Regions from separate parts of the Mesorhizobium sp. M0678 genome, predicted to be linked through region 1. Evidence: riboswitches for the same ligand, from Rfam matches in the RefSeq annotation. Region 1 holds a riboswitch; the other holds the start of a gene.

Region 1 (5,293 bases):
AAAGCTTGACCCCAGCACTCCGGTGCTCAGGTTCTCCTGGCCGCCGGATACGCACGTCTGCGGTCTTCACCGGATGGGTACGGTATGACCAGAGCGCATGTTCTTGTGCTGCGAGTTTGATGTGGCTTGGCGTGCCCTACCCGAGGGGTAGGTCACGCCCAGGCCCACGGGATCACACACCAACCCCAGCTAACCTGGTTTGAACGGAGCAAGCCTCCGACGCCGCCCTAATCAACAACGCTGCAACAGATCCTTCAAATCAATTTACAAGATTTTTACAACCGTCAGTCGTTGACAATGGTACGGCGCCGCGAGTCTGAGGTCCGGCACGGCCATAAAAGTGACGCCGGTACCCTCGGACCGCCGCCAGCACGCAACATCGGGATTAACAGCAATGGTAAGAAGAAGAGCGCTCATATTGGTCGAAGGCCATAGGGGAACTGGTCAGCTATACGTCCAAGCGGCTCAGTGTCTTGGTCTTCATCCAATTACTCTGACGGCTGATCCACCTCGGTACGACTATCTTTCGGCGGAAAACGTTGAGGCAATCCGTGTCGACACTGGCAATCTCGAAGCGTTGGTCCGCGAATGTTCGCGGCTGCGTGCTACCCACGACATTGCTGGCATTACTGGCTTTGCCGGGGACCATGAATCGATCTATGCGACAGTTGGCAAGCTTTGCCGGCATTCGATCTACCGGGACCGAACCCTGAATCGATTGAACGAAGCTGCGACAAATTCAAGCAACGCCAACTCCTCGCGCAGGCCGGCGTTCCAATACCGGCCTATCGGTTGGCAACGAATGCGGCGGAGGTAGAAAGCTCGGCTGCAGAGATCGGCCTGCCCGTGATTCTTAAGCCGGCAGTAGGCAGCGGCAGCATCGGTGTCCGATTGTGCCGCAGCCTCGAAGACGTAGCCGAACATACGACCTATCTATTGGGCGGAAAGCACATATGGCGGTCTACACCGAAAATACTCGTCGAAGAATTCGCACAGGGCCCGTTCTATAGCATTAATGTTATGGGGAATGAGGTCGTTGCGATTTGCGCCAATGACTTTGGTCCCCTCCCCCATTTCGTCATTCGTGAGGTGACCTATCCGGCCCTGCTGACTGATCAGGAGCGTGAGCGCATCGCCGATGTTTCGCTGAGCTGTTTGCGGACTCTCGGCCTTGGCTGGGGGCCAACTAACATTGAACTCCGGTGCACGAAACGCGGTCCAGTTGTCATTGAAATCAATCCGCGTCTTAGTGGCGCGCCCGACCCTCAACTGGTCCAGTTAGCTTACGGTGTCGACCTCGTAACCGAGCACATCAAGCTTGTCATTGGCGAGGAATGGGATCTGCGCAAAAAGCATTCGCATACTGCGGCCGCGCGATTCCTGCTTCCTGATCAAGATGGCACCCTCGACTGGATTGGTGGCGACACTCAGGCAGCTGCTATATCAGGTGTGGCCGAGGTGAAATTGAATGTTGAACCCAAGACACCGATCGTCAGGAAGGGGGATTTCCGAGACTGGATTGGACATGTCATTGCCACTTCGCCCAGCCGTGCTGAAACCGAGGGCGCCCTTCAGCGAGCGGTCGACTTGATCGATTGGTCGATCACCCCTTTCCGGCGACAATAGGAGGTGATCGAGAGCACGATGTTTGTGGGGCGTTCGGGCGGCCCACCAGTTCTGTTCCGATCAGGCATTGACGGCTTAAGATCCTTGAAACGCAGCAGGCCGTCTACGTCAATGTCACATCAAGTTTGACGAGGCAAATGCAGCTTTGGCCACACCTGCCCTATCTCCCGCGGAACTTCTCCGCGACCCGTGGCGAGGCCGTCGGCCCAATTTGGGCCCAATTTGATTGCCGCCCACCGCCGCCGCAGGACGAACATGCGCTTGACAAGACAACCCCGGCCCGTTCAACTTGAGGCATTCACCAGGGGAGTCCCGGCAAGGGGCTGAGATACTGCTGGCTTTCGCGGCGCAGTGACCCGTTGAACCTGATCCAGTTCATACTGGCGTAGGGACGGTGCAAGCGCTTTGCGGGAGTTCACGCCCGAGGTCCTGTTTCGGCAGGTCGACAGAAGCGTCTTTTCATCCTTCCGGCACAGAACTGGGTCTCCAATGCATGAGCAAAGGAGCCTCAAGATGAATGCCCTCACCCCAGCCGTCTCAACGGGACCGCTGCCTGCTTCGCGTAAGATCCACAAGCCCGGTGCCATCCACCCGCAGATCAGGGTGCCGATGCGCGAAATCTCCGTCCATCCGACAGCCGGCGAACCGCCCGTCACCGTCTACGACCCGTCGGGCTCCTATACCGATCCGGCTGTCGAAACCAGCATCCAAAAAGGCCTGGCCCGGCTTCGCCACGAATGGATCTTGGCGCGCGGCGATGTCGAGGAGACGGCCGCCACGTCCGGCCGGAGGACAACGGATTCGCGACGGGCGAACGCCTGACGCCAGAATTTCCCATCCGCCACCGACCGCTCAGAGCCAAAGCAGGCAAGGCGGTGACGCAGCTTGCCTATGCACGCGCCGGCATCATCACACCCGAAATGGAGTTCGTCGCCATCCGCGAGAACCTTGGTCGCGAGATCCTGCACGGCAAGCTTGAGCGCGACGGCGAGGCTTTCGGCGCGATGCTGCCCGATTTCGTCACGCCCGAATTCGTCCGCCACGAGGTGGCGCGCGGACGCGCGATCATTCCCGCCAACATTAATCATCCCGAGAGCGAACCGATGATTATCGGTCGCAATTTCCTGGTCAAGATCAACGCCAATATCGGTAACTCCGCCGTCACATCGTCGATGGCTGAAGAGGTCGAAAAGATGGTCTGGGCGATCCGCTGGGGCGCCGATACGGTGATGGACCTGTCGACCGGCCGCAACATCCACAACATCCGCGACTGGATCGTCCGCAACTCGCCGGTGCCGATCGGCACTGTGCCGCTCTACCAGGCGCTCGAGAAGGTTGGCGGCATTGCCCAGGATCTGACCTGGGAGGTGTACCGCGACACGCTGATCGAACAGGCCGAACAGGGCGTTGACTATTTCACCATCCATGCCGGCGTGCGGCTGCATTACATCCCACTGACCGTTGACCGGGTCACGGGTATCGTCTCGCGCGGCGGCTCGATCATGGCAAAATGGTGCCTGCACCATCACCGGGAAAGCTTCCTCTACGAGCACTTCGCGGAGATCTGCGACATCTGCCGCGCCTATGACGTCTCCTTCTCGCTCGGCGACGGCCTTCGTCCCGGCTCGATCGCCGATGCCAACGATGCGGCGCAGTTCGCCGAGCTGGAAACGCTTGGCGAGCTGACGAAGATCGCCTGGGCGAAGGATTGCCAGGTGATGATCGAGGGGCCTGGCCACGTGCCGATGCACAAGATCAAGCAGAACATGGACAAGCAACTCGCCGTTTGCGGCGAGGCGCCGTTCTATACGCTTGGCCCGCTGACGACCGACATCGCGCCGGGCTATGACCACATCACCTCCGGCATCGGCGCGGCGATGATCGGTTGGTTCGGCACCGCCATGCTCTGCTACGTCACGCCCAAGGAGCATCTCGGCCTTCCCGATCGCAACGATGTCAAGATTGGCGTGATCACCTACAAGATCGCCGCCCATGCCGCCGACCTGGCGAAGGGTCATCCGGCGGCGAAAGTCAGGGATGATGCCCTTTCCCGCGCGCGCTTCGAGTTCCGCTGGGAGGACCAGTTCAACCTGTCGCTCGACCCCGAAACCGCACGGTCCTTCCACGACCAGACCTTGCCCAAGGAGGCGCACAAGCTGGCGCATTTCTGCTCGATGTGCGGACCGAAATTCTGCTCGATGCGAATTTCCCACGACATCCGCGCCGAAGCGCAGAAGGAGGGCATGGCGGCGATGGCGGCGAAATACCGCGAGGGCGGCGATCTCTACGTGCCGGCGGACGAGACCGGCGCACCGCTTTCGCCACAGGCGCATGAGCCATCATGAAGGTGCTGGTCAAAGGGGCCGGCGTTGCCGGCCTCACCGCGGCCTTCGAGCTCGCCGCACGCGGCGCGGCGGTTTCCGTTGCCGAGACAAGGCCTGGCCTTGGGGGCAATGCGTCGTGGTTCGCCGGTGGCATGTTGGCGCCATGGTGCGAGCGTGAAAGCGCCGAGCAGCCGGTGCTGGATCTCGGATGCGACGCCGCCGACTGGTGGGACGCCGCAACGCCCGGCTTGGTAACACGACGGGGAACGCTGGTCGTGGCCGCGCCGCGCGATGCGGGCGAGCTCGACCGGTTCGCCAGCCGCACGTCGGGCTATCGGCGCGTCGAGGAAGATGAAATTGCCTTGCTGGAGCCCGACTTAGCCGGCCGCTTCCGCCGCGGACTGCTCTTTCCCGATGAGGGCCATCTCGATCCGCGCCAGGCGATGGCAGCGCTTCATGACAAGCTCGCGGCCATGGGTGTCGAATTCCACTTCGGCGCCGACGCCCAGCATGTTTTTGGTTTCGATCGTCAGATCGATTGCACGGGAATGGCAGCCGCCGATGACAGGTTGCGCGGCGTTCGCGGCGAAATGCTCATCCTGCGCACCCCTGATACCTCGCTGTCGCGCCCGGTCAGGCTGCTGCATCCGCGCTTTCCACTCTATGCAGTGCCGCGCACCGACCACCGTTTCATGGTTGGTGCGACGATGATTGAAAGCCAGTCCGCCGGACCGGTTACGGCGCGCTCCATGTTGGAGCTGCTGGGTACCGCCTATGCCCTCCATCCGGCCTTTGGCGAGGCCGAGATCGTTGAAACCGGTGTTGGCGTCCGTCCAGCCTTTCCCGACAATTTGCCGCGCGCCGAAACGAACGGTGAGATCATCGCGATCAACGGGCTCTATCGTCACGGTTTTCTCCTAGCTCCCGCCATGGCGCGCCAGGCTGCCGACCTGGTTTTCAATCAAGACGGAACCAAGGAGCTTGCTCATGAAACTGATGGTCAACGGCAAAGTGCATGAGGTTGCCGCCACCACGCTGGCCGAGCTGCTTGCCGCGCTTGACTATGAGGGCGATTGGCTCGCGACCGCCGTCAACAACGACCTCGTGCACAAAGCCAGCCGGGCGGAATTCCAATTGAACGACGGCGACCGGATCGAAATCCTCTCGCCGATGCAGGGAGGCTAACATGTTCGAACTTCTCGGGACGACGCTTCCCTCCCGCCTGCTTCTCGGCACGGCTCAATATCCTTCGCCGGCTATCCTTTCCGATGCGGTCAAGGCGTCGGGCACGTCGGTGCTGACCGTCTCCTTGCGCCGTGAAATGGCAGGCGGCAGGGCCGGCG
Region 2 (5,293 bases), on a different contig from region 1:
AGTGCCGGTCCGAGCGAAGCGAACGGCTCGTCGAGCAACAGCACCGGCCGGTCGCGCACCAGGACGCGGGCGAGCGCGACGCGCTGCCGCTCGCCGCCCGAGAGTTCGCGCGGCAGCCGGCTTTCCTTGCCGGCAAGGCCGACGCGCTTCAGCGCTGCGGCGATTGCGGCGCGGTCAGCCTCGCTCAGCCTGAGCGAAGGCGAGCGGCCGAGCCCGACATTCTGCTCGAGGGAAAGATGGGCAAACAGGTTGTTTTCCTGGAACACCATCGATACCGGCCGCGCTGATGGCGGCGCAGTGCTGACGTCGGCGCCGCCGATCAGCACGCGGCCCGACCGCGGCGTCTCGAAGCCGGCCACCAGATTGAGCAGCGTCGACTTTCCCGAACCGCTCGGCCCCATAATGGCGGTGATTTCCGACGCCGGGAAATCGACATCGAATATAAGCGGCGTTTCACCATAGCTGAACGAGACATTATCGAGTCGTACGGCCGCGCCTTTTTCCACCGAAATGGACCGTTCCGGGCTGGTCGGCATCATGATTTCTCGCCCCTTCCCAGCCAGTCCGCGGCCAACACCAGCGCCAGGCAGACAAGGCCGAGCAGCAGCGCCAGGCCGGCGGCATCCTCAGTGCGGTAACTGCCCATGCGCGCCAGCAGCAGATAGGGCAAGGTCTGCACGGAATCGCTGCCGAACAGCGCAATGACGCCGAGATCGCCAAGCGACAGCGCCATGGCGAAAGCGAAGCCGGTGGCGAGCGGCCGCCGCAGCGACGGCCAGTCGACCAGCCGCAACCGGTTCCAGCCCGAGATACCAAGCTGTGCGCAGAGCCGTTCGTGGCGTTCGCTCGACGCGTCATAGGCAGGGCGGATGGCGCGGATGGCGAACGGCATCGCCATCACCGCATTGACCGCAACGACCATGACAGGGGCGATCGCAAAGACATCGCTGACGGTGCGCAAGAGCAGGAACCAGCCGGCGCCGATGACGATGGGCGGCACCACCAGGACGAACCCCGCACCGGTGTCGGCCAGATGTTCGAGCAGTGTCCGCCGGCCTGTCCGCCGGGTGAGCGCCAGCGCCCGGCGCGCCATGACCAGCGACAGCGACAACGCCACAGAGAGCAGCGCCGATAGGAGGGAGAGCACGGCACTGGTCGCCGTCGCTTGCCGCACCGCGCTCTCGCCGGCCAGGCGGCCGAGATCGGCGCCAAGCCCGGCTGCCAACGTGGCCGCCATCGGCCCGGCGACAAACAGCAGTGCCAGCCCGATCGCCAATGCGTTCAGCACGGTCTCGGCCGCACCGGCTGAAAAATACCGGCGCGGCGCCACCGGCAGATTGGCATCCCCTACCATATTGGCGCCGAGCCGCGTCAAGGCCAGCACGACGACGAAGGTCAGGGCAATCTGCAGCAGGGTCAGCGTCACAGCCCGCGCCGGGTCGAAGTCGAAACGCAGCGCCTGGTAGATGGCAACCTCGAGCGTCGTCGCGCTGGGTCCGCCGCCGAGCGTAAGCACGATGGTGAAGGAGGTGATGCACAGCATGAAAACGAGCCCTGCAACGCCGGGCAAGGCCGCACGCAGCGGCGGCCATTCGATCAGCCGGAAGGCCGGCGCAGCGCCCATGCCAAGCTGGCTCGCCAGCCGCCATTGGTCGGCCGGCACGGTCTGCAACGCCTCCAGGAACAGCCGCGTCGCCAGCGGCAGGTTGAAGAAGACATGGGCGACGAGTATGCCCGACAGGCCATAGATGCCGGGCCAGCTCTGGCCGCCTAGCGCGCCCAGCGTGCCGGCAAAATAGCCGGCGCGGCCATAGAGCGCCAAGACACCGAGTGCGGCAACAATGGCCGGCAGCGCCAGCGGCACGGCGAAAAGCTGGAGGATGAAGCCTCGCCCGAAAAAACGTGGATGCCGCGACAGGGCACGCGCGACGAACAGCGCCGGTGCAACGGAGAGCAGGGTCGACAGCAGAGCCTGCCAGAGCGTGAAACGGACGACGCGCAAGAGATAGGAATCGAAAGCGGAGGCGGCGCCGGACAGGTCGCGTGTGGCTTCGACGACGAGCCCGGCGAATGCACCGCCGATCAGCAGCGCGATGGCGGCGAGCGCGACGATGCCGGCAGTGACGCGGGGATCGGCCGGATGACGCGTACGCATGTCGCGCTACCCGACACTACGACAGGTGTTGATCGAAGGAAATACCTGACAATGGCCGAGCCCACCCCTCTCTGGCCTGCCGGCCATCTCCCCCTCAAGGGGGGAGATTGCGCACTCAGCCGCCTTCGCCAATCTCACAAGTGGCAGGATGAGGAGAGGCGACAAAGCTGCCGATCTCCCCCCTTGAGGGGGAGATGGCCGGCAGGCCAGAGGGGGGTGGCTTGGCGCAAACATCCGACGAGGCTTGAGCCCTACTTGCTCATCACCGCCAGCCACTCGTCGACCCAGGCCTTGCGATTTGCGGCGACGTCTTCCGGGCTGAACAGCAAGGTCTTGGTCGGCTTGACCAGCTTATCGAACGCCGGGTTGAGCGGCTTGTCGGTTTTGCCGGCCGGGAACATCCAGTTGGTTTCGGGAATGACATCCTGGAACTTCGGTCCGGTCATGAAGGCAATGAACTTTTCTGCCAGCGGGTTCTTCGCACCCTTGGTGGTGATCCCCGCAACCTCGATCTGCAGATATTCGCCCTCCTCGAAGGACGCCGCCTGGTAGCGCTCGGTGTTTTCGGCGACCATGTGGTAGGCCGGCGAGGTGGTGTAGGACAGCACCATCGGCGCCTCGCCCTTGGTGAACAGGCCGTAGGCCTCGCTCCAGCCCGGCGTTACCGTCAGCACCTTCGCCTTGAGTTTGGCCCAGGCTTCCGGCGCCTTGTCGCCGTAGACCGACTTGACCCACAGCAGCAGGCCAAGGCCCGGCGTCGAGGTGCGCGGATCCTGGATGACGATCTTCTCTCCGGCATCGCCCTCGACCAATTCCCTGAGGCTCTTCGGCGGGCTCTTCAGTTTTTCGGTATCGTAGACGACGGCGAAATAGCCATAGTCGAACGGCACGAAAATATCGTCGCTCCAGCCGCCCGGCACACTGACGCCCGACACGGCGCCGTGCGGCGAAAACAGGCCGGTTGCCTTGGCGTCGGCGGTTACGTTGGTATCGAGGCCAAGTACGATATCGGCCTTGGTCGCGGCGCCTTCCAGCTTCACACGATTGAGCAGCGCCACGCCGTCGGCGACCGAGACGAATTCGACGACGCAACTGCATTCGGCCTCGAAGGCCTTCTTCACCGCCGGTCCCGGACCCCAATCGGCGGTGAAGCTTTCATAGGTATAGACCGTCAGTCTATCCTGTGCCGATGCCTGCCCTGGCAGGGCGAGCGCGGATGCCGCAAGCAGGACAATTGAGACAAGAGAGTGGAAAAAACTGCGCATCGGCGCCTCCTTCGTTCGCGTTGAAAGGAATTGAGGCGTCGGGCTGTCCGAAACGTCTAATCCCTCCGCCGGTACAAACCGGATCAGGTTCAGCGGGTTGGCAGTCTTGCCTCTCAGCCGGTCCGCGAAGATCGCGTCCGGCACCCCGTTAGAGCGTTTCGACACATAGGCCCGGCCGAAGTGCTGCGCAAGCGGAAGTTTGCCGGGCATCCAAAGCCCAGCCTTCCGTTTCGTCTGCCGTTTCATCTTCCGTTTCCGGGGCAGGGCTGGTAAGGGCCACGAGATATGAGCACATTCACCATCCTGCTTGGCGGCGATCTCATCCGCACGCCGCTGCTCGACCGCCAGGTCGAAGGCTCGCGCGTCATCGCCGCCGATGCCGGCATCGGCCATGCCCGCATGCTGGGCCTGAGGCCGGAACTCTGGGTCGGCGATTTCGATTCGGTGCCTGCCGAGTTGCCGGAGGATCTGGCCGCCGTGCCACGGCAGGTGTTTCCCGCCGAAAAAGACAAGACCGACGGTGAACTCGCTATCGCCGCCGCACTCGAACGTGGTGCGACCAGCCTTGTGCTCGCAGGCGCCTTCGGCGGCAAACGTACCGACCACATCTTCCTGCATCTGGCGCTAAGCGTCCGGCTGGCGGAAGGCGGAACGGAAGTGCTTTTGACCAGCGGCGCACAGGAAGGCATTCCTTTGCTGCCTGGAAAGACTGGCTTCGACTATGTCGACGGCACGCTGTTTTCGGTGCTCGGCTTTTCGGATCTCGCCGGCCTGACAGTCACCGGCGCCAAATGGCCGCTCGACCATGTCGAGGTTGCGTTCGGCTCGTCGCTGACCATTTCCAACGAGGTCAGGGGCCGGTTGGAAATCGCGCTGGCCAGCGGCCGCGCGCTGCTGCTCGCGCATCCCTACCCTCTTCCGGAAAGCTGAGCCCAGAAAGCTGACATGGCGCCGCCGCTTCTCAATCTCGACGGGATAAAGCTGACATTTGGCGGCACGCCGCTGCTCGACGGTGCCGCCCTGACGGCCTCAGTTGGTGACAAGATCGCCCTGGTCGGCCGCAACGGCTCTGGCAAGTCGACGCTCCTCAAGATAGCCGCCGGGCTGATCGAACCGCAGGACGGCGAAGTCTTCCGCCAGCCTTCGGCGACCGTGCGCTACTTGCCGCAAATGCCCGACATGGACGGCTTTGCGACTGTCCGCGCCTATGTCGAGGCGGGGCTCGGGCCGGCCGACGATCCCTACCGCGCCACCTATCTGATGGAGCATCTCGGCCTGACCGGCGAGGAACGGCCGAACGACCTCTCCGGCGGCGAGGCGCGGCGCGCCGCCCTCGCCCGCGTCATGGCGCCGGAGCCCGACATTCTCCTCCTCGATGAGCCGACCAATCATCTTGACCTTTCGGTCATCGAATGGCTGGAGGAGGAGCTTGCCCGCACCTCCTCGGCACTGGTCGTCATCTCGCATGACCGCCGTTTTCTCGAGCGCGTGTCACGCGCCACAATCTGGCTCGACCGCGGCCAGACCCGCCGTCTCGACAAGGGCTTTGGCTATTTCGAGGAATGGCGCGACACGGTGCTGGAGGAGGAAGAGCGCGAGCAGCACAAGCTCGGTCGCCAGATCGTGCGCGAGGAGCACTGGCTGCGCTATGGCGTGACGGCAAGGCGCAAGCGCAACATGCGCCGGCTCGGTGAATTGCAGACCATGCGCCAGCGCTTTCGTGGTCATCGCGGCGCCGAGGGTGCGGCGACGATGACAGCCAGCGACGCCGCCGAATCCGGCAAACTGGTGATCGAAGCCAAGAACATCGAGAAGAGCTTTGGCGATCTGACCGTGGTCAAGGGATTCTCGACCCGCATCCAGCGCGGCGATC

Evidence for each region. Region 1 has a riboswitch for thiamine pyrophosphate ahead of thiC (phosphomethylpyrimidine synthase ThiC). Riboswitches for the same ligand answer to the same signal wherever they lie in the genome.
Region 2: it holds a riboswitch for thiamine pyrophosphate, as region 1 does, so the genes downstream of both, thiB (thiamine ABC transporter substrate binding subunit) here and thiC (phosphomethylpyrimidine synthase ThiC) in region 1, are expected to answer to the same signal.

Annotation. Positions count from the first base shown of each region.
Region 1 covers NZ_JAMYPT010000029.1:22-5,314, forward strand. The annotation lists partial or broken gene NKI29_RS29720 (ATP-grasp domain-containing protein) at 395-1,626, shown strand; TPP riboswitch at 1,920-2,036, shown strand; partial or broken gene thiC (phosphomethylpyrimidine synthase ThiC) at 2,140-3,971, shown strand; gene thiO (glycine oxidase ThiO) at 3,968-4,969, shown strand; gene thiS (sulfur carrier protein ThiS) at 4,938-5,135, shown strand; gene NKI29_RS29740 (thiazole synthase) at 5,137-5,293, shown strand, end outside.
Region 2 covers NZ_JAMYPT010000006.1:258,367-263,659, reverse strand. The annotation lists gene thiQ (thiamine ABC transporter ATP-binding protein) at 1-539, opposite strand, end outside; gene thiP (thiamine/thiamine pyrophosphate ABC transporter permease) at 536-2,155, opposite strand; gene thiB (thiamine ABC transporter substrate binding subunit) at 2,407-3,420, opposite strand; TPP riboswitch at 3,464-3,578, opposite strand; gene NKI29_RS14155 (thiamine diphosphokinase) at 3,706-4,350, shown strand; gene NKI29_RS14150 (ABC-F family ATP-binding cassette domain-containing protein) at 4,366-5,293, shown strand, end outside.